3 regions of the Psychrosphaera aquimarina genome follow, and region 3 is predicted to be linked to each of the others. Evidence: predicted binding sites of a transcription regulator. Region 3 holds the regulator's gene; each other region holds the start of a gene.
The links. Region 3 encodes LexA, which represses DNA repair genes until DNA is damaged. Its sites were predicted from a motif close to TACTGTATNNNNATACAGTA; they were not measured.
Positions count from the first base shown of each region.

Region 1 (6,048 bases), on a different contig from region 3:
ACAATAAAACTTGCTTCCCAAAACAATCCAAAAAAACTTATATCAGCTTGCACTTTGTAAAACCTCTAAAATATCTGCCGGTATTGCCATAGGCTTCATAACCGAAGAATTAATACATGCAACTTGTACTTTTGCGACAAAAACAAGTTGCTCATTTTCATTTATCACTTGTTGTAAAAACTCAACACTTGCTCGTTTTAGCCGGACAATATTGGTTTCAACAGTAAGCATTTCATTAAATCTTGCAGCGTGACGAAAGTCAATTTCCATCGTCTTGACCACAAAGGCTATATTCTGCTTAAGATATCTATCTTGTTCAATACCTAAATACCGTAAATATTCAGTACGCGCTCTTTCACAGAAATTTAAATAATTGGCGTGATAGACAATACCGCCAGCATCTGTGTCTTCGTAATACACTCGTATCGGAAATTGAAAGCCCAACCTAACTCCTACTTAGTAATATTTTATGCATAAATATCCGTTAAACACTTTGATTTTTGAATATCCATTCGATGTAAATACCATTATTAAAAAATATAATTGTTATTAGTATTACTAACGCGTTTAATATTTAAACAAATAATTCAACACACTATTAATAAAGGCCTACAATTTATTTTTTTACTTTATACATTGCTTATACAGAACAACCCACTCAATTTGACATTAGTTTTTATAATGCAAAAAAACAATTTTTCTAGTTTGAAGTATTTACTCTAGTCTCTATAATGCTCGCATCTTCTGAGGCGGCCTAGCCACTCAGAATCGAAGTAACTAATTTATGTAACTTCTTCTATTCATGTTCCCTGGAATTTATTCCTTTTGACCCATTCTTATTGAATGGGTTTTTTTTTGCCTCAAACTTAAGCTTAAACAGTGTTTACACACTCAGACCGCTTTAACTTTCACGGTCTGGTAAATCAAAACCTAAATGAGTATAAGCCCTAGGTGATGCAATTCTGCCTCTTGGTGTACGTTGTAAATAACCTTGTTGAATTAAATATGGTTCTATTACATCTTCAATGGTGTCACGTTCTTCTCCAATGGCGGCTGCAATGTTATCTAATCCTACCGGTCCACCATCAAATTTTTCAATCATGGTAAGTAATAACTTTTTATCCATATAATCAAAACCTTGGCTATCAACATTGACCATTTCAAGTGCATCTTTAGCTATCTCTACTGTTACCACACCCTCATTTTTTACATCAGCAAAGTCTCTTACTCGCCTTAGTAGACGGTTTGCAATACGAGGAGTTCCCCTAGCACGTTTAGCAACTTCTAACGCCGACACTTCGCACATCTCCATATTAAGTACATTTGCCGAACGCATGATGATGTTTGCTAGGTCTTCAATTTTATAAAACTCTAATCGTTGGACAATACCAAACCTATCTCTTAACGGAGAGGTTAATGCGCCAGCTCGCGTGGTTGCACCGATGAGTGTAAAAGGAGGTAAGTCTAATTTAATGGAACGTGCGGCAGGCCCTTCACCTATCATGATATCTAGCTGATAGTCTTCCATTGCAGGATATAAAATCTCTTCCACAACTGGACTTAAACGATGAATTTCATCAATAAACAAAACGTCATTTTCATCTAAATTAGTTAACAAGGCTGCTAAATCACCTGCTTTTTCTAACACTGGTCCAGAGGTGGTTTTAATACTCACACCTAATTCATTTGCCACAATGTTTGCTAACGTCGTTTTACCTAAACCAGGAGGTCCAAATATTAACAAGTGATCAAGTGCTTCTGAGCGTTTGGTCGCGGCTTCTATAAAGATCGACATTTGATCTTTCACATGAGGTTGACCTTGATAATCCTCGAGTAATTTAGGACGAATGGCTCGGTCAATGACTTCATCTTCCCGAACGGCTTCTGCACCCACTAACCTATCTGCATCAATCATTAGAAACCTTTACTACTGTTAATTGCATCACAACATATTCTTAAGTGCTTTACGGATCAACATTTCACTGTCTTCACCTTCAACATAAACGGATTTTACTGCTTTATTTGCTTGTTGCGAACTATACCCTAATGAGCTTAAGGCAGAAACTGCATCATCAAATTCTGAATGACTACTTTTTAATAAAGATGATTCCATTGACATTTTTGGCATAAATTCAGGAGAAACATCCAACGCTTTGATCCGATCTCGCATTTCAATTAACAAACGTTCTGCGGTTTTTTTACCAACACCAGGCAATTTAACAAGCGTGGTCACGTCATCGTGTTCAACACAAGTAACAAATTGCTCGGCGGTTAAGCCAGACAAAATTGTTAATCCCAACTTAGGGCCTACCCCATTTGCTTTGATTAATAATCTAAATAAACTGCGTTCTTGTTTGGATGCAAATCCATACAATAACTGTGCATCTTCACGCACCACAAAATGCGTGTATATAGTCGCTTTTCCGCCCTTATCGGGGAGTTCATAAAAGCTAGTTAATGGCATTTGAATTTCATACCCAACGCCGTTTACGTCGAGCAGTATATCAGGGGCTTGTTTTTCAGCGACTTCGCCGGTTAATCGTCCAATCATGTGTTTGATCTTTGTTTATTCGCAATTACTGTAAATATACCCAGTTATCAGGGAAGTTGAAAGTGTAAATCTAAAAGATTTAGTTATCGCGGTTTATTTTTGATGTATAATTAATCAAGTTGTTATCTAGCTGCAAAATATTATATTTAGTGAGAATCATGTCTGTGCTTTTTTATAAAAACCAATTTGGAAGTGTTAGCCTCACTATTGAAGATAATATTATGGTCGCACAGTTTAAAGGGGCAATTTCCAGCGGAATAGTCTCTTACTTTATCAAAGCCTCCGAAGTCGCTTTAACTAAGATTAAAACACCACATTGGGGATATGTTAGTTATTCAGAGCAAGCCGATGCCGCGACGCCAGATGCGTTAAAAGAGCTATTCATCGTTGGCCAAAACTTCCATAATGCAGGCTGTGTAAAATCTGCATATGTTTTAAAATCAGCTATCGCCATTTCTCAAGTAAAAAAGCTTAGGGACAGTATTAATGTGACAGAGCCTTTAAGCGATGTGTTGTTTGATGAATTAGAAGACGCAAAACAGTTTGTTTCTGAGTACCTTAAAAGTTATCAACCCAATTAAGCCGCTGAATCTATTGTTATCTTCGTAAACGCCCTCGTACCGTTTTACGTGCAACACCTGCCATGTTAATCAAACTTTGATTAGTATTACCATGACAAATCGCTACAGCTAATGCATCTGCAGCATCCGCTTGTGGTTTACCATCCAATTTAAGAATTTGCTGGACCATATGTTGGACTTGGCTTTTATCCGCGGCACCACTGCCTACAACGGCTTGTTTTATTTGCCTTGCAGAATATTCAAACACAGGTAACTTACCTTGCGTGGCGGCAACGATCGCACTACCACGAGCTTGACCTAACTTTAATGCTGAATCTGGATTATGCGCCATAAACACTTGTTCAATGGCAAAAGTGTCAGGGGTGTATTGTTTGATGATTTCTGATACGCCTGCAAAAATCGTATCCAGTTTAATAGACAAATCAGCATCCGGCGTCCTAATACAGCCACTACCAATGTAATGAAATTTAGAACCTTGCTGCTGAATAATCCCATACCCTGTAATTCGAGAGCCGGGATCGATACCTAAAATTATTGTCATTATTACCTTAAACTCGCCATGAACTGATATGCAACCTTTGCAAAATTAACTTATCACATGTGTAAAAACAACAAAGCCAGTTATATCTAAATAACTGGCTTTGTATTATACCAATTGAATTAATTATGTAATTAAACAGTTAATCTGCTTTTTTAATTACATTAATACCTAAGTCTTCTAATGCCGCAGGATTAGCAAAACCTGGAGCTGATGTTAACGGACAAGCCGCTGTTGATGTTTTAGGGAATGCCATAACATCACGGATTGACTCTGCGCCAACCATTAACATAAGCATACGGTCTAAACCAAATGCTAAACCAGCATGTGGTGGAGCACCATATTGTAATGCTTCTAATAAGAAACCAAATTTCTCTTCAGCTTCTTCATCGCTAATGCCTAAAATTTTAAATACTTGGGCTTGCATATCTTGTTTATGGATACGAACAGAACCACCACCTAGCTCACAACCGTTTAATACCATGTCATAAGCATCAGATAATGCCGTTGCTGGGTTAGCAGCTAACTCTTCTGGAGTCATATTACTTGGTGCCGTAAACGGGTGATGAAGCGGTGTTAATGCACCGCCTTCTAATTCTTCAAACATTGGGAAGTCAACAACCCACAATGGTGCCCATTTGTCTTCAACTAAGCCAAAATCTTCACCTAGTTTCAAACGTAATGCACCTAATGAATCAGTAACCACATTATAAGTGTCAGAACCAAACAATAAGATGTCGCCATCTTGAGCGCCCGTTCTTTCGACAATAGCTTTCGCGACATCTGCAGATAAGAATTTAAGGATTGGAGATTGTAAACCTTCAAGGCCATTGTTAGCTTGATTTACTTTGATCCAAGCTAAACCTTTAGCGCCATATTTACCAGCATATGCTGCATAGTCATCAATTTGTTTACGAGACAAAGAAGCGCCGGTAGGTACTTTAATTACCGCCACACGACCTTTTTCATCGTTAGCTGGACCACTAAATACTTTAAAATCTACGTCTTTTAATAAATCAGCAACGTCGGTTAATTCTAATGGGTTACGTAAATCTGGTTTATCAGAACCAAAACGCGTCATTGCTTCTAAGTAGGTCATTGACGGGAATTCACCCAAGTCAACATCTAACAATTCTTTAAATACCGACTTAACCATGCCTTCAGTCATGCCCATGACTTCTTTGCCAGACATAAAGGTCGTTTCAATATCTATTTGCGTGAATTCAGGCTGACGGTCAGCACGTAAATCTTCATCACGGAAACATTTAACAATTTGATAATAACGGTCAAAACCCGCCACCATTAATAGCTGCTTAAATAGCTGAGGTGATTGCGGTAACGCAAAAAATTGACCTTTGTGCGTACGACTAGGTACTAAATAATCACGTGCGCCTTCTGGCGTTGCTTTAGTTAGTATTGGCGTTTCAATATCCAAAAAGCCGTGATCATCCATATAACGTCTTACCGCACTCGTAACTTTAGAACGGAACTGTAAACGCTCGTTCATTACTGGACGACGTAAGTCTAAATAACGGTATTTTAAACGTTGTTCTTCAGAGTTATCTTGGTTGAAGTCCAAAGGTACTGGAGCAGATGCGTTTAGAATTTCTAAATCTTTTACATACAATTCAATTTCACCCGTCGCCATATCTTTATTAATTTGGCTGTCTGGACGAGCACGAACGATACCGGTTAATTTTATGCAAAATTCATTACGTAATTTATTAGCAGGTTCAAAAATTGCTTTTTCATCTGGGTCGATAACCGCTTGTACAATCCCTTCACGGTCACGCATATCTATAAATATTAAACCACCAAGATCACGGCGTTTATTCACCCAACCACACAAAGTAACTTCTTGACCTTCTAAGCTTTTATTAAGCTGACCACAATAATGAGAACGCATTTATCTACCTATGCTGTAATTAATCTGTACAAAAGATGGCCACACTTGATGGTGAACATCCAATAAAATGGCGCTTATTATAAAGACTTGAGCGATAAAGTCACCGCTTAAAGTAGAAGTATTTCTCACTAACTTTATCAATCGATCAGCACAACCACCTAGTTTACAAACTGTTTTTCTATCGAGTCATTTAATAAGCTGTGTTTTGTCGGGAAAAAGAAACTCAACAAATTCATAGCCAGTTATTCACAATTTAAGATAAAATAGGCCATTAATTCTGTTTGTAAAAAAGTACCTTCTTATGCGTGACGAGATATATTCACAGCCACATAAACAAGTTGACGACTTCACCTTTGATAAATCCGTTGTAGAAGTTTTCCCGGATATGATCCAAAGAAGTGTTCCAGGTTATGCCACTATTGTCAGTACGATTGGTAAGTTATGTGAACAGTTTCATCAGGCGGATAGTAAT
Region 1 covers NZ_JAWCUA010000010.1:751,261-757,308, reverse strand. Annotated here, with positions in the region: gene tolQ (protein TolQ) at 1-53, opposite strand, end outside; gene ybgC (tol-pal system-associated acyl-CoA thioesterase) at 43-444, opposite strand; gene ruvB (Holliday junction branch migration DNA helicase RuvB) at 902-1,915, opposite strand; gene ruvA (Holliday junction branch migration protein RuvA) at 1,943-2,551, opposite strand; gene RT723_RS15460 (hypothetical protein) at 2,710-3,132, shown strand; gene ruvC (crossover junction endodeoxyribonuclease RuvC) at 3,149-3,673, opposite strand; gene aspS (aspartate--tRNA ligase) at 3,813-5,576, opposite strand; gene cmoA (carboxy-S-adenosyl-L-methionine synthase CmoA) at 5,878-6,048, shown strand, end outside.
Region 1: a site for LexA is predicted at 2,578-2,597, ahead of ruvA (Holliday junction branch migration protein RuvA). Genes of this name have one in related genera too.

Region 2 (6,048 bases), on a different contig from region 3:
ATGTTAGCTGGGGTATTAGGGGCATCATCAGCACAGTCATTAGTAAACATTTTGTTATCCGGCAAGCAGTTAGATGTGGAAGATGTGGTTAACTTTTTTGATGACACCACCTTAGCGTTAAAAACCAATCAGGCTATTTTATTTAGCTCGTTGGAAAACTTAAGTCAGGGTGTCAGTGTTATTGACCGTGACTTGAACTTAGTGGCTTGGAATAAACAATATTTAGAACTATTCGATTACCCAAAAGAAATGGTCAAAGTGGGGTTGCCTATTAGAAATCTCATTCAGTTTAACGCAGAACGGGGAGAATGTGGTCACGGTGATATAGATGAATTAGTCAATAAACGCCTTTCACATTTAAAGAGCAGTCAAAAACACAGCTTTATTCGTAGACGCGGTGATGGGCGAGTTATTGAAATGAACGGTAACCCACTACCTAACGGCGGTTTTGTAACGAGTTTTAATGACATAACCAGTTTCGTTGAAACCGAACAGGCACTGAAAGACGCCAATATCAACTTAGAACATAAAGTGAAACGCCGTGTTGATCAAATAAGCGAAATCACTCAAGAGTTAAAATTAGCCAAACAAGAAGCCGAACAAGCAAACGCATCTAAAACGCGATTTTTAGCCCTTGCCAGTCACGATGTTTTACAGCCGCTTAATGCTGCTCGTTTGTATTTATCGTCGTTAAGTGAAGACTCACTGACAACAACACAACATCAAACCTTAGATAAAGTTGATCAATCATTAAATGCGATGGAAGGGTTGTTAGCAACCTTGTTAGAGATTTCAAAACTAGAACAAGGTGCGTTGATCCCCACGTTTAGTCATTTTAAATTGAGTACGGTATTGCGGCCACTATGTGATGAAATTGCACAACAGTGCCAACAAAAAAACATCAAGTTTATAGAGCATTGGCGTGACGTAGTTGTGTTTTGTGATGCAACTTACTTGCGACGAATATTACAAAATTTCCTTTCTAATGCGGTTAAGTACACCGAAAAAGGTAAAGTTCTCATTGGTATGCGCTTGGAAAAAAATGCGATTAGAATAGAAGTTTGGGATACCGGAGAAGGGATTTCTATACCGGATCAAAAACACGTTTTCCAAGATTTTTCAGAACTCATTCGGGCAGCATTAAAGGGTTAGGCTTGGGGTTAGGTGTGGTCGACCGTATGAGTGAACAACTAAAATGTCCAATAAAATTAAACTCAACATTGGGGAAAGGTTCTTGTTTTGGTGTGTCTATTCAATTGGGTCAGGCTAACCAAGCAGAAGAAACACCTCAGTTTGCCTTACACGAGTCGAGTCAGTTTAATAAAATGAACGTGATTTGTGTGGATGATGAATTACAGAACTTAGATGCGATGAAGTCATTATTAGGGAAATGGAACTGCCAATGTTTATGTTTTTCTAGTGTTGAGCAATTGAGTGAATATTTACAATTACCGGATTGTGTTCGCCCAGACGTGTTACTGATTGATTACCAACTTGAACCGTCGACAACATCGGGATTAGATCTTATCCAACAAATGCGTTTGCATTGGCAATTGGATATTCCTGCGGCACTGATCACTGCGGTGAAAGAAGAAAGTCTAAAAGAAACATGCAAAGGTTTAGACGTACGTTATATGCCAAAACCATTAAAGCCGGCCGCGCTTAAATCTTGGTTAAAGAGTTTAGTACAAAGGTAGGACTGAGTCATAAGTGGTAACTAAGAGTTGTGTCTTGGTGGATTAATTGCTGACTCGATATACCCTTATATAAACTTGGTTTGTCGATTTGTTGCGCTACTAACGACTGAGGAAGTTTGGGGGTTAATAAGTCATTAAATACCTCTACATTACTGAACGAGCTATCCAACCACAGGTCTATAGTATTGTCATTTTGCGGCAAGATCAGAGGCATCGCCTTTGAGTGTATATGTTTAAGATTGTCATGCGGCGGAAGTGTAATGACTGAACAGGAGGTTGTTGTTTGTCCTGTTTGTGGGTGAGTCCATGTTCGGTATAAACCACCAAAAGCGATTGCTTCACCTTCCATTGCGGTCATGTCGTAATAATGTATTGGTTTTTTATTAACAAATTCGGTTTCACCAAAACCGGTTGCTGGAATGATGCAACGACTTTCTCTAAAAGGTATAAAACCTGCAGTTCTTGGGGTATTTAGTTTGTCGTATCGGGTATTAAAAGACGTGTATTTGGACGGCTTAAACCCGGTATCAGTTTTATCCAGCAATAACCACCATGTGGCACTTTCTGCACACCTTTGTCTTGTTCCATCTTTTACCGTTTCATGCACTATGGAGACTTGATCGGTTGCTCTTACAAAACGTTGGTTAATCACAGGTGCAGCGTAAAAATTAATATTAAGTTGCTGGTATAACTTTTCTAATCCATTTGAGTAATTAAGGTTTAATCGACCGCACATATTTTATTCTCTTTTCTGTTTTATCATTAGCATGTCATTGCATACTTTAGCACTGAATTTTGGGAATATCGCTCCAGCGAGTAGTGTATCTTGGACTTAAAAAGGCACGTTTCATTTCCCATGTTTTGGTTTGTTGTTCGCTGGCTAATTTAATTGTGCCTTTACCAAACATTTTGTTGATTGAATCTATACTCCCCATTAACTTTTTGTTATCTAAAGTTGGGCTAAATAAATCCCCTTGCATATATTGTTCAGAAACCAGTTCAATGGCCCCTATCCCTGCTTTATAAAAACGCACACCTGGGGCAAAGATATGAGGCAATATTTCATTAACCGCATTGGCTAATACTCTAGAGTCACTGGTTGGTACTGGAAAGTCGTATAAAAAGCTGCGTTTATAAAAGTTGCCTTCGTGTTGTGAGCTATGGGCAAATACGACCAAACGTTTAGTCATTGAACCTTGTTGCCTCAGCTTTTTAGCAACAATAGAGCAATGAGTGGAAAGCGCGGCTTTTAAGTCGTGAATGTTCGTGACTCGTTCACCAAAACTTCTTGTACTGAATATTTCTTGTTTTGCCTGCTTAACGTCATCCCACGATAAACAGACTTGCCCATTTAATTCCTCAACGGTGCGTTCAACCACCACGGAAAACTGTTTACGCATGTGTTTAGGGTTTTGTTTTTTTAAATCTAACGCGGTATGAATATGCATCATGTTGAGCTTTTTACCGAGTCGGCCACCAATTCCCCACACATCGGTTACGCTCATTTTGGCAAGTATTTCATTGGCAGAGTGGTCATCGTCAATAACGGCAACCCCATTATAACCCGCTAACTTTTTAGCGGCGTGATTGGCGGCTTTTGATAATGTTGGCGTAATACCAAACCCGACACCAACAGGCAGTTTGGTTTCGCGCCAAACTGCTAATCTAATCTCTTGACCATAAGCGTACCAATCATTAATGATGGATTGAAATCCTGTAAACTGTAGAAAGCTTTCATCAATAGAATATATGTATTGGTTGTCACAGAAACGACCAATTACACTCATCATTCGACTGCTTAAATCGGCGTATAATTCATAGTTTGAAGAACGAATTACAACCTGATGTTGTTGTAAAAAATTTCGTAATTTGAAGTAAGGTTCAAATTTAGGCACATTCAGTTTTCTTGCTTCTGGGCTCACGGCACATACACAGCCGTCGTTGTTGGTTAATACAACAACTGGGCGTTTTCGTATACTTGGATCAAACACCTTTTCCGCGCTCGCGTAGAAAGCAACAGCATCAACTAAAGCAAACAAGATAATAACTCTCGGCTTTTACGATGTAACCTGACAGAGCGGGTGACTACACCTTCGATTTGAAATTCATCCGCATCGGATATGGAAACAGGACGATGTTTTGCTGAAGCTGATAAAAGCTGTTTTCGTTGTTTATCAATGATTTTACAAACAAAGTTACCGTTGTAATTGGCAACAACAATATCACCTTGAGTGGTAGTCTCTGATCTATCAACAATTAATAAATCACCATCAAAAATACCAACGCCTTGCATAGAGTCGCCATTTGCCACACCGATAAAGGTAGCGTTAGGGTGTGTGATCAGTAACTCATCTAGGGATAAGCTAAGTTCTGTGTATTCAGCTGCTGGAGATTCGAATCCGGATATTCCTGCTTCTGCATAAATGGGGATGACTTTCATTTTTAACTCATAGAACTGTTCATACATACAGTATAATATAAGTTACAATTTATGGATAAGAAAATAACAGAGACACCCACTCAAATTTGACAGTCATAGAAACTAGGCTACATTCCTTGTACCTATATCGATACATGATATTTTAGAGGTTACAGTAAAATAACAGAGACACCCACTCAATTTGACAGTTATAGAAACTAGGCTATATTCTCTGTACCTATATCGATACATGGTATTTAAGAGGTTACAGTGCCTAAACCAAGAAAAAGCCAAATAAGCTTAGAGGATACGCCTTATTATCATTGTATATCTCGTTGTGTCCGTAGGGCATTTTTATGCGGTGAAGATAAATTAACTCATCAATCTTATGAGCACAGAAGGCAATGGGTAAAAGATAAAATTGAACAACTCACACAAGTCTTTGCTATTGAAGTTTGTGCCTATGCGATTATGAGTAACCACACACATCTTGTGTTGCACATCAACAACCAAGTTACATGCCATTGGACGACCGATGAAGTACTCAGGCGTTGGCATAAACTGTTTAAAGGCACATTGTTAACACAACAATACCTATCTCAATGTCAACTAAATTCAGACGAGTTAAGTCATAACACTTTAACCCAGCTCACCAAATCTGAGCTATTAACCATAGAGCAAACGGCACAAGTGTATAGGCAACGGCTAATGGATATCAGTTGGTTTATGCGAGTATTAAATGAAGGCATCGCGAGACAAGCCAATAAAGAAGATAGCTGCACAGGCCGTTTCTGGGAAGGGCGCTTTAAATGCCAAGCTCTACTGGATGAAACCGCATTACTCGCATGTATGGCTTATGTTGATTTAAACCCAATCAGAGCAAAAGCCGCAACCACGCCGGAAACATCGGATTTCACAAGCATACAAGAACGCATCAAACAGGCAATTCATAATCAACAACCAAATAAATTAATGCCCTTTAGTTGTAACCCTCAAATCGATATACCAAACATATTGCCATTTGAATTAAGTGAATACATCGAACTCATAGAAACAACGGGACGGTGCATAAGAGAAGATAAAGCAGGGCATATAGACAAACAACTTCCCGCCTTAGTAACGCGTTTAAACATAAGGCCAGAGAACTGGCTTACCATCACGAAGAAGTTCACCAAAGTATTCCATGGGGCGGTAGGACATGAGGATGCATTACAACACTTTTGTGAGAGCCAACAACTAAAACGACGGCCAAATGTATCAAGCTGTCAAAGGTTGTTGTCTTAAACCTTTATACTTAAAACATATCAGGAATAACACCTTATCAGAACACTCTGAGATAACTTAACACCTACCATTTAGGACGAGCGTTAAAAGTTACTCAAAATTCTAAATTCAAGTAGACGATAAAGCTTAAAATCCAGGATGTCATAGAAATACAAAAGCGATTACACCATTTGGGTAAACACATGCTTGAATTTGAAATTAAAGTGGGTGTCTCTGTTAATTTGAGCCTTCTGATTTAGTTACTAGATACACTTGGTTCTAATTGTAACTTTTCAGCTAACAGTACCGCTTGTGTTCTATTATTTATACGTAATTTACGGAATATTGCGGTTATATGCGCTTTAATCGTTGCTTCTGTAACATTTAATTCGTATGCGATTTGTTTGTTTAACAAACCTTCGTGTAATAAGTACAACACTCGGTATTGTTGTGGTGTTAGTTGTGCAACACGGTTAGCTAAGTCGAGATCATCGCTAGATAAGGCCTGAATTTGATGAGCAATTCCTGGTGGAAGCCAAGTATCACCTTCTAAAATATTGTTGATCGCTTGGGCTATTTGCACCGAAGATGAGGATTTCGAAATAAATCCCATCGCACCAAACCCCATGACTTTTGAAATAATATCAAGTTGATCTGAACCAGAAATTA
Region 2 covers NZ_JAWCUA010000007.1:955,802-961,849, reverse strand. Annotated here, with positions in the region: partial or broken gene RT723_RS10845 (PAS domain-containing hybrid sensor histidine kinase/response regulator) at 1-1,697, shown strand, start outside; gene RT723_RS10840 (SOS response-associated peptidase family protein) at 1,705-2,433, opposite strand; gene RT723_RS10835 (Y-family DNA polymerase) at 2,480-3,736, opposite strand; gene RT723_RS10830 (LexA family protein) at 3,724-4,137, opposite strand; gene RT723_RS10825 (transposase) at 4,387-5,400, shown strand; gene RT723_RS10820 (response regulator transcription factor) at 5,636-6,048, opposite strand, start outside.
Region 2: a site for LexA is predicted at 4,151-4,170, ahead of RT723_RS10830 (LexA family protein). Genes of this name have one in related genera too.

Region 3 (6,048 bases):
GCCTAAAGTCATAGGGCCAGAAGGTTTGATGTCAGAATTAGAGTTTTATCAAAAAAATCTAGATAAAATTCCTCAACAATTTCATGCCAAAGCATTGGCTGATAAGCCAATTGATATGCGCCATGTGCAGCAAATTAATCCGTTTAAACCAGATAAAATGGAGCCAGCTTGTCAAACTTGGATAAAAGCGAATGGGACATTGCCAGATGATCAAAGAGTTCATCGTTATTTATTGTCTTACGCATCCGATTTTACATTTTTGCCAACAGCATTGTTACCTCATGGTGAAAGCTTTATGCAACCAAAAATGCAAGTGGCTACCTTAGACCACTCCATGTGGTTTCACCGTCCATTTAGAATGGATGAATGGATTCTATTTAGTAAAGAAAGTACCAGCGCGAGTAGTGGTCGAGGCTTAGTACGCGGTGAGTTTTTTAATCAAAATGGTGAGTTAATCGCATCTGCGATGCAAGAAGGTGTTATTCGTGATCATGAAAAATTCCCTCGCAAAAAATAGTATTATTTAAAGGATAACCGCCAGTCGATGCTTCATATTGGCTGGTGGTTATTTATATTTTTTGATGAAGCCCTCACAATCGCCCGGATGTGAGTTATCTATTAAATAATGTATTTTCCATTCATTATTCTGCAGCACTAATTGAAAGCTATTTACTCCACAGTGACTTAATTTGTTATCTAAGTAAAAGGCGTAAGGCGTCCAAACACTGGCGAGATTGTCTTGAATTTGCACTTGAATATCTAATAAATGCTCATCTAAATAACGTTCGCTGCTGTTAATGCTGTTGGCAAATTGTTGGATATCACTATTCTCAATAGAACCATCACTTTTTGCTCTTTGCAGTAAAGCACTTGCCGTAAATTGTTCTAGCAGTTTAGCACCATCGTGACTCCTCATCGCATCAAACAGATTAGTGATTGGTTTAGTCACGGGATTGGCAAACGAATTTAACGGCATAAAAAATAAACTAAATATAAAAACGTTTTTCATTATCTGTTTGCCTTTTGTTATCTTGAATATAAAGAGCGCTAAGCGCTAGCCTAATGAGTTTAACGATTGCAATAGTTCAGCGCTTAACAAGGAGTTAATAGTATCTGAGGTCGCCTTACCAGAGGTAGTTAAGTGCATTAACCCCGCCTCATCAACGCTTACATATTGTTGTTCACGTAGACAAGTCACAAAGTTTGATATCACTTTTTTATCGAAATATTCTGGTGCTTTAATATCGTGTAATTTTAATAAACGCCCCGCCAGTTTTTGGCAGTCGCTTTCTAATTCACTGCGTTGAATACCTTCAACCTGTTCTATACGAATAAAACCAAGAGCATAACGTTGTAACGTATCTTTCATTATTTTAGCTAATAAATTTAGTTGTAAATAAGCCATGGAGTTTTTAGCGGTTACTGATAAAGAGCCATTTGTATCTTGAGCTAATTCTTGTTGAATGAAAAAGTCGATCACTTGTCCACAATATTCATCTACGTTAGTGATAGTGATAAATAATTCATTTTTTAACAAAGGTAATAAATGATTAACTTTAGCCAGTATCAACTCTTTTGTGGTGTTATTTGAGTTAACGATAACTCCAGCAATAATCGCTGGAATAGCAAATAAATGAACCACATTGTTACGGTAGTAGCTCATTAAAATTGCATTTTTGTCATCCAATTTGATGATAGTGCCGTATTCGTCACTTTCAGCTTCTACCTTTTCAAGTAGGATAGCCTCTTCAATTATTTCATCAGCGGTTTGGGTTGGTACTTTGATATTGCTAGCATAAGGTACTTGATGATTTAACTGCATATAAAAAGTTAACAGCTTTTGCATTTCGGCTCGTGGTAAAGCGTGACTATCAGAAGTTAACAAGGTAAGGGCACATAGGTTCACCGTATTCAATACCGCAGCGTCATTAATTGAGCTCATTATGGTATTAGCGGTGTGGTTTACAACCGGGGTTAACCAAGTTGGTTTCACAACATCAACTGGATTAATTAACTCGCGCCATTCAGGTGCTTTGTCATTCAGGATGTCATTTAAGCTGATTGGCTCGCCAAAATTCACATCGCCATGGCCATAATTTTTAAGATTTTTAAGGGCTTTAAATATTCCAAAAATGGATTCACTTTCTTTGTTCTGGCCTTGTAATTCTTTTAGGTAAGTATTTACTTCCATTACATGTTCATAGCCAATGTACACAGGAACTAAAGTAATAGGTCGGTCTACGCCACGTAACATCGCCTGAATAGTCATGGCTAACATGCCCGTTTTTGGACTTAATAAACGGCCGGTACGTGAACGTCCCCCTTCGGTATAATATTTAACCGGATAACCTTTTATGAACAACTGACTTAAATACTCACGAAAAACAGCAGAGTATAATTTGTTGCCTTTAAAACTTCGGCGTAAGAAGAATGCACCGGCTTTTCTAAACATAGGACCGGCAGGCCAGAAGTTTAAATTTATACCAGCGGCAATATGTGGTGGCACTAACCCTTCTTTATATATGACATAGGTTAGTAATAAGTAATCCATGTGGCTTCGGTGGCAAGGTACGTAAACAATTTCATGACCTTTTTGTGCTAACTCTCTCAAATTGTCAGCGTTATGGACACGAATACCGTTATAAATTTTGTTCCATAACCAGGTTAATAAACGTGCGCCAAAGCGGATATAAGATTCTCGGTAATCTCCGGCAATCTCATCTAATAGCTTAATGGCATTCTTTTTGGCTTGCTCCATAGAGATGTCTTTGGCGTTCATCTCTTCTTGTAATGCTTTTTTTAGTGATGGGCTAGCCAACAAGCTATTAAACATGGCGGTACGTGCCATTATCTTAGGTCCTGTTGCAACAATACGTTGGCGTTCAAAATGAATTCGCGCAACACGGATTAACTTATGAGCTGCCGCTTCAGATGTACCGTGTTTGTTGACCATTTCAATCAATGAAACAGGTTTGGAAATGCGAATGAAATTACTGCGACCAGAAAATAAAACAATGATCAGTTTTCTAATCCAGCTAGCTTGTAGGTTTTCTGCGATTAAGTCTTTAATGCCAATTTTTGTATTTTCTTTGGTTTTTTCAACACCGGGAGCACGGCCCCAGCAGATCATGACTGGTACAAATTGCACATCTTGTTGGCTACTGGCAACTTGAGTTAATAATACTTGGCTATGTTTTAACATCTTAGCGTCGTGTTTTTCAGCCGTATTAAAAAACGATTTTACATGTTTTACGCCTATGGTTCTGGCAAGCGAATATTCACCCACTTTCAGCGTTTTAAATGGACTAGGTAACCCTTGATTTCGGCATGCTTGTTCAAGCGCTAATTTGTCAGCAAACGAGTCAGTGACTAATACATATTTGATGGGTTTGGTGAGATCTACTGATAAATCACTGTCAGATACGATATTTACTTTAATAAACGGACGCGTGATCCAATAAAAAAGGTAAGAAATATAAGCCATTACGTTCAATCTCGAGAAAATATAAAATTCAGTCAGTAATTTTAACAAATTGTTTTGTAAACCCGAACTAACATTTAAGTTAAATTTGCAGTTTTAAATTTGCTGTATATACTAACAGTCATTATCACTGTATGGAAAACCAGATTATGCGTCCACTAACCGATCGTCAAGCTCAAATTCTTGAGTTAATTAAACAAGCGATAGTTTCAACTGGCATGCCTCCAACTCGAGCAGAAATTGCTAAACGTTTAGGTTTTCGCTCTGCTAATGCCGCGGAAGATCATCTGAAAGCGTTAGCTAAGAAAGGATATATTGAGATCCTTGCAGGCACGTCACGTGGTATTCGGTTAACTGAAGATATTTCAAATATAGAAGCAGGAATTCCCGTTGTTGGTAAAGTTGCGGCCGGTTCTCCTATATTAGCGATGGAGCATGTTGAATCACACGTGAATCTAGATCCTATGATGTTCAGTCCATCGGCTGATTTTTTACTGATGGTTGAAGGTGAAAGTATGCGCGATATTGGCATCATGGATGGAGACTTATTAGCGGTTCATAAGACTCAAACCGCACGTGATGGTCAAGTGATAGTGGCAAGAGTTGAAGAAGATGTGACGGTAAAACGTTTAGAAAGAAATGGTAGCCAAGTTATCTTACACGCAGAAAATAAAGAGTTCGAACCAATCAAAGTAGATTTAAACTATCAGGACTTTGCAATTGAAGGTTTGGCCGTTGGTGTAATTAGAAACAGCTCATTAATGTAATCGCTTAATAAATATAGATAAAACCCGCTTGGTTAAAAAATAATCAAGTGGGTTTTTTTATGTCTTTTTGTCCGGTGATTATTTGCACAATTGAAATAAAGGGTATAGGTTAGACTGGTTGAACAAAAATAATACAAACAAAATATCAACATAAGTCAGCTACATAGACTGATATAAAAATAATAAAAACAAACATTTTTTGGGGATAGATATAAACCGATTAATAATTGGTTTATATGCTGGTGTGGGTTGTACAGACATCCTCTTCTTAATGTTTTAAATAGGGAGGGTGTTTAGTGACTGCTAAGCAATCAAGTTGGTTAATTCCAGCTGCAGTATTTGCGAATAATGCTGTTGCGGATGAGATGCGTCTTAATATGACCAAAGGCGTAACGGATATCAGTGCAAGTGTTTACGATTTGCACATGATCATTTTCTATATCTGCTGCGTTATTGGTATTGTCGTTTTCGGGATCATGTTCTGGTCCATAATCCATCATAGAAAGTCCAAAGGGGTGAAACCTGCAAATTTCCACGAAAGTACCAAAGTGGAGATACTCTGGACGGCCATTCCATTTGTCATTTTGATAGCGATGGCATTTCCCGCTACAAAAACCTTAATAGAAATGGAAGATACTTCAGATGCTGATCTGACCGTGCAAGTTACGGGCTCTCAGTGGAAGTGGCACTATCGATATTTTGAACATGAATTGGACTATTACAGTCTCCTCGCTACGCCTCAAGCTGAAATCAGAAACGAACGAGCAAAATCGGCTAACTACCTTTTAGAGGTAGATAGACCGTTAGTGATCCCAACAGGCCAAAAGGTTAGATTTTTAATTACCTCCGATGATGTTATTCATTCGTGGTGGGTACCTGAGTTTGCCATTAAAAAAGATGCAAACCCTGGTTTCATCAATGAAGCATGGACTCGTGTGAATGAGCCGGGTATCTACCGTGGTCAATGTGCCGAGTTATGCGGTAAAGATCATGGTTTTATGCCAATCGTTGTTATTGCAAAGGAACCTGCTGAGTTCAAAAAGTGGATGGCAGAACAAACGGCTATTGCGAAACAAGCGAAAGAAGAAGAGCAAAAACTATTGGCAATGAACATGTCGATGGAAGAGTTAATGACCTTAGGTGAAAAAGCTTATATGGCTAATTGTGCAGCGTGTCATCAAGCCAATGGCCAAGGTATTCCTGGCGTATTCCCAGCTTTAAAAGACAGTGCAATTGCACTGGGTGATGTCAAACAGCATATTGATATTGTTGTTAACGGCCGTGCTGGAACCGCAATGCAAGGGTATGGAAAACAGCTTGGTCTTAAAGATTTAGCGGCAATTGTGACTTACGAGCGTAATGCTTGGGGTAACAATACAGGTGATGCAGTGCAAGCTGCAGCGATTAATGAATTTCTGGCCGGTAAATAGGAGGAGCACGTTATGAGTACAACAAATTTAAACGCTGATAACCATGCCGAGGAACATCACGGTGCACCTTCAGGCATTATGCGTTGGTTATTAACAACGAATCATAAAGACATAGGTTCATTATATCTATTATTCTCACTACTGATGTTCTTCATTGGTGGTGGTATGGCTATGGTAATCAGGGCGGAATTGTTTCAACCTGGATTGCAAATAGTTGAACCTGACTTCTTTAACCAAATGACAACCGTACATGGTTTGATCATGGTATTCGGTGCGGTTATGCCAGCTTTTGTTGGTTTAGCCAACTGGATGGTTCCAATGATGATAGGTGCGCCAGATATGGCATTGCCTAGAATGAATAACTGGAGCT
Region 3 covers NZ_JAWCUA010000003.1:174,176-180,223, reverse strand. Annotated here, with positions in the region: gene tesB (acyl-CoA thioesterase II) at 1-517, shown strand, start outside; gene RT723_RS03985 (hypothetical protein) at 566-1,009, opposite strand; gene plsB (glycerol-3-phosphate 1-O-acyltransferase PlsB) at 1,055-3,484, opposite strand; gene lexA (transcriptional repressor LexA) at 3,631-4,248, shown strand; gene coxB (cytochrome c oxidase subunit II) at 4,614-5,678, shown strand; gene ctaD (cytochrome c oxidase subunit I) at 5,691-6,048, shown strand, end outside.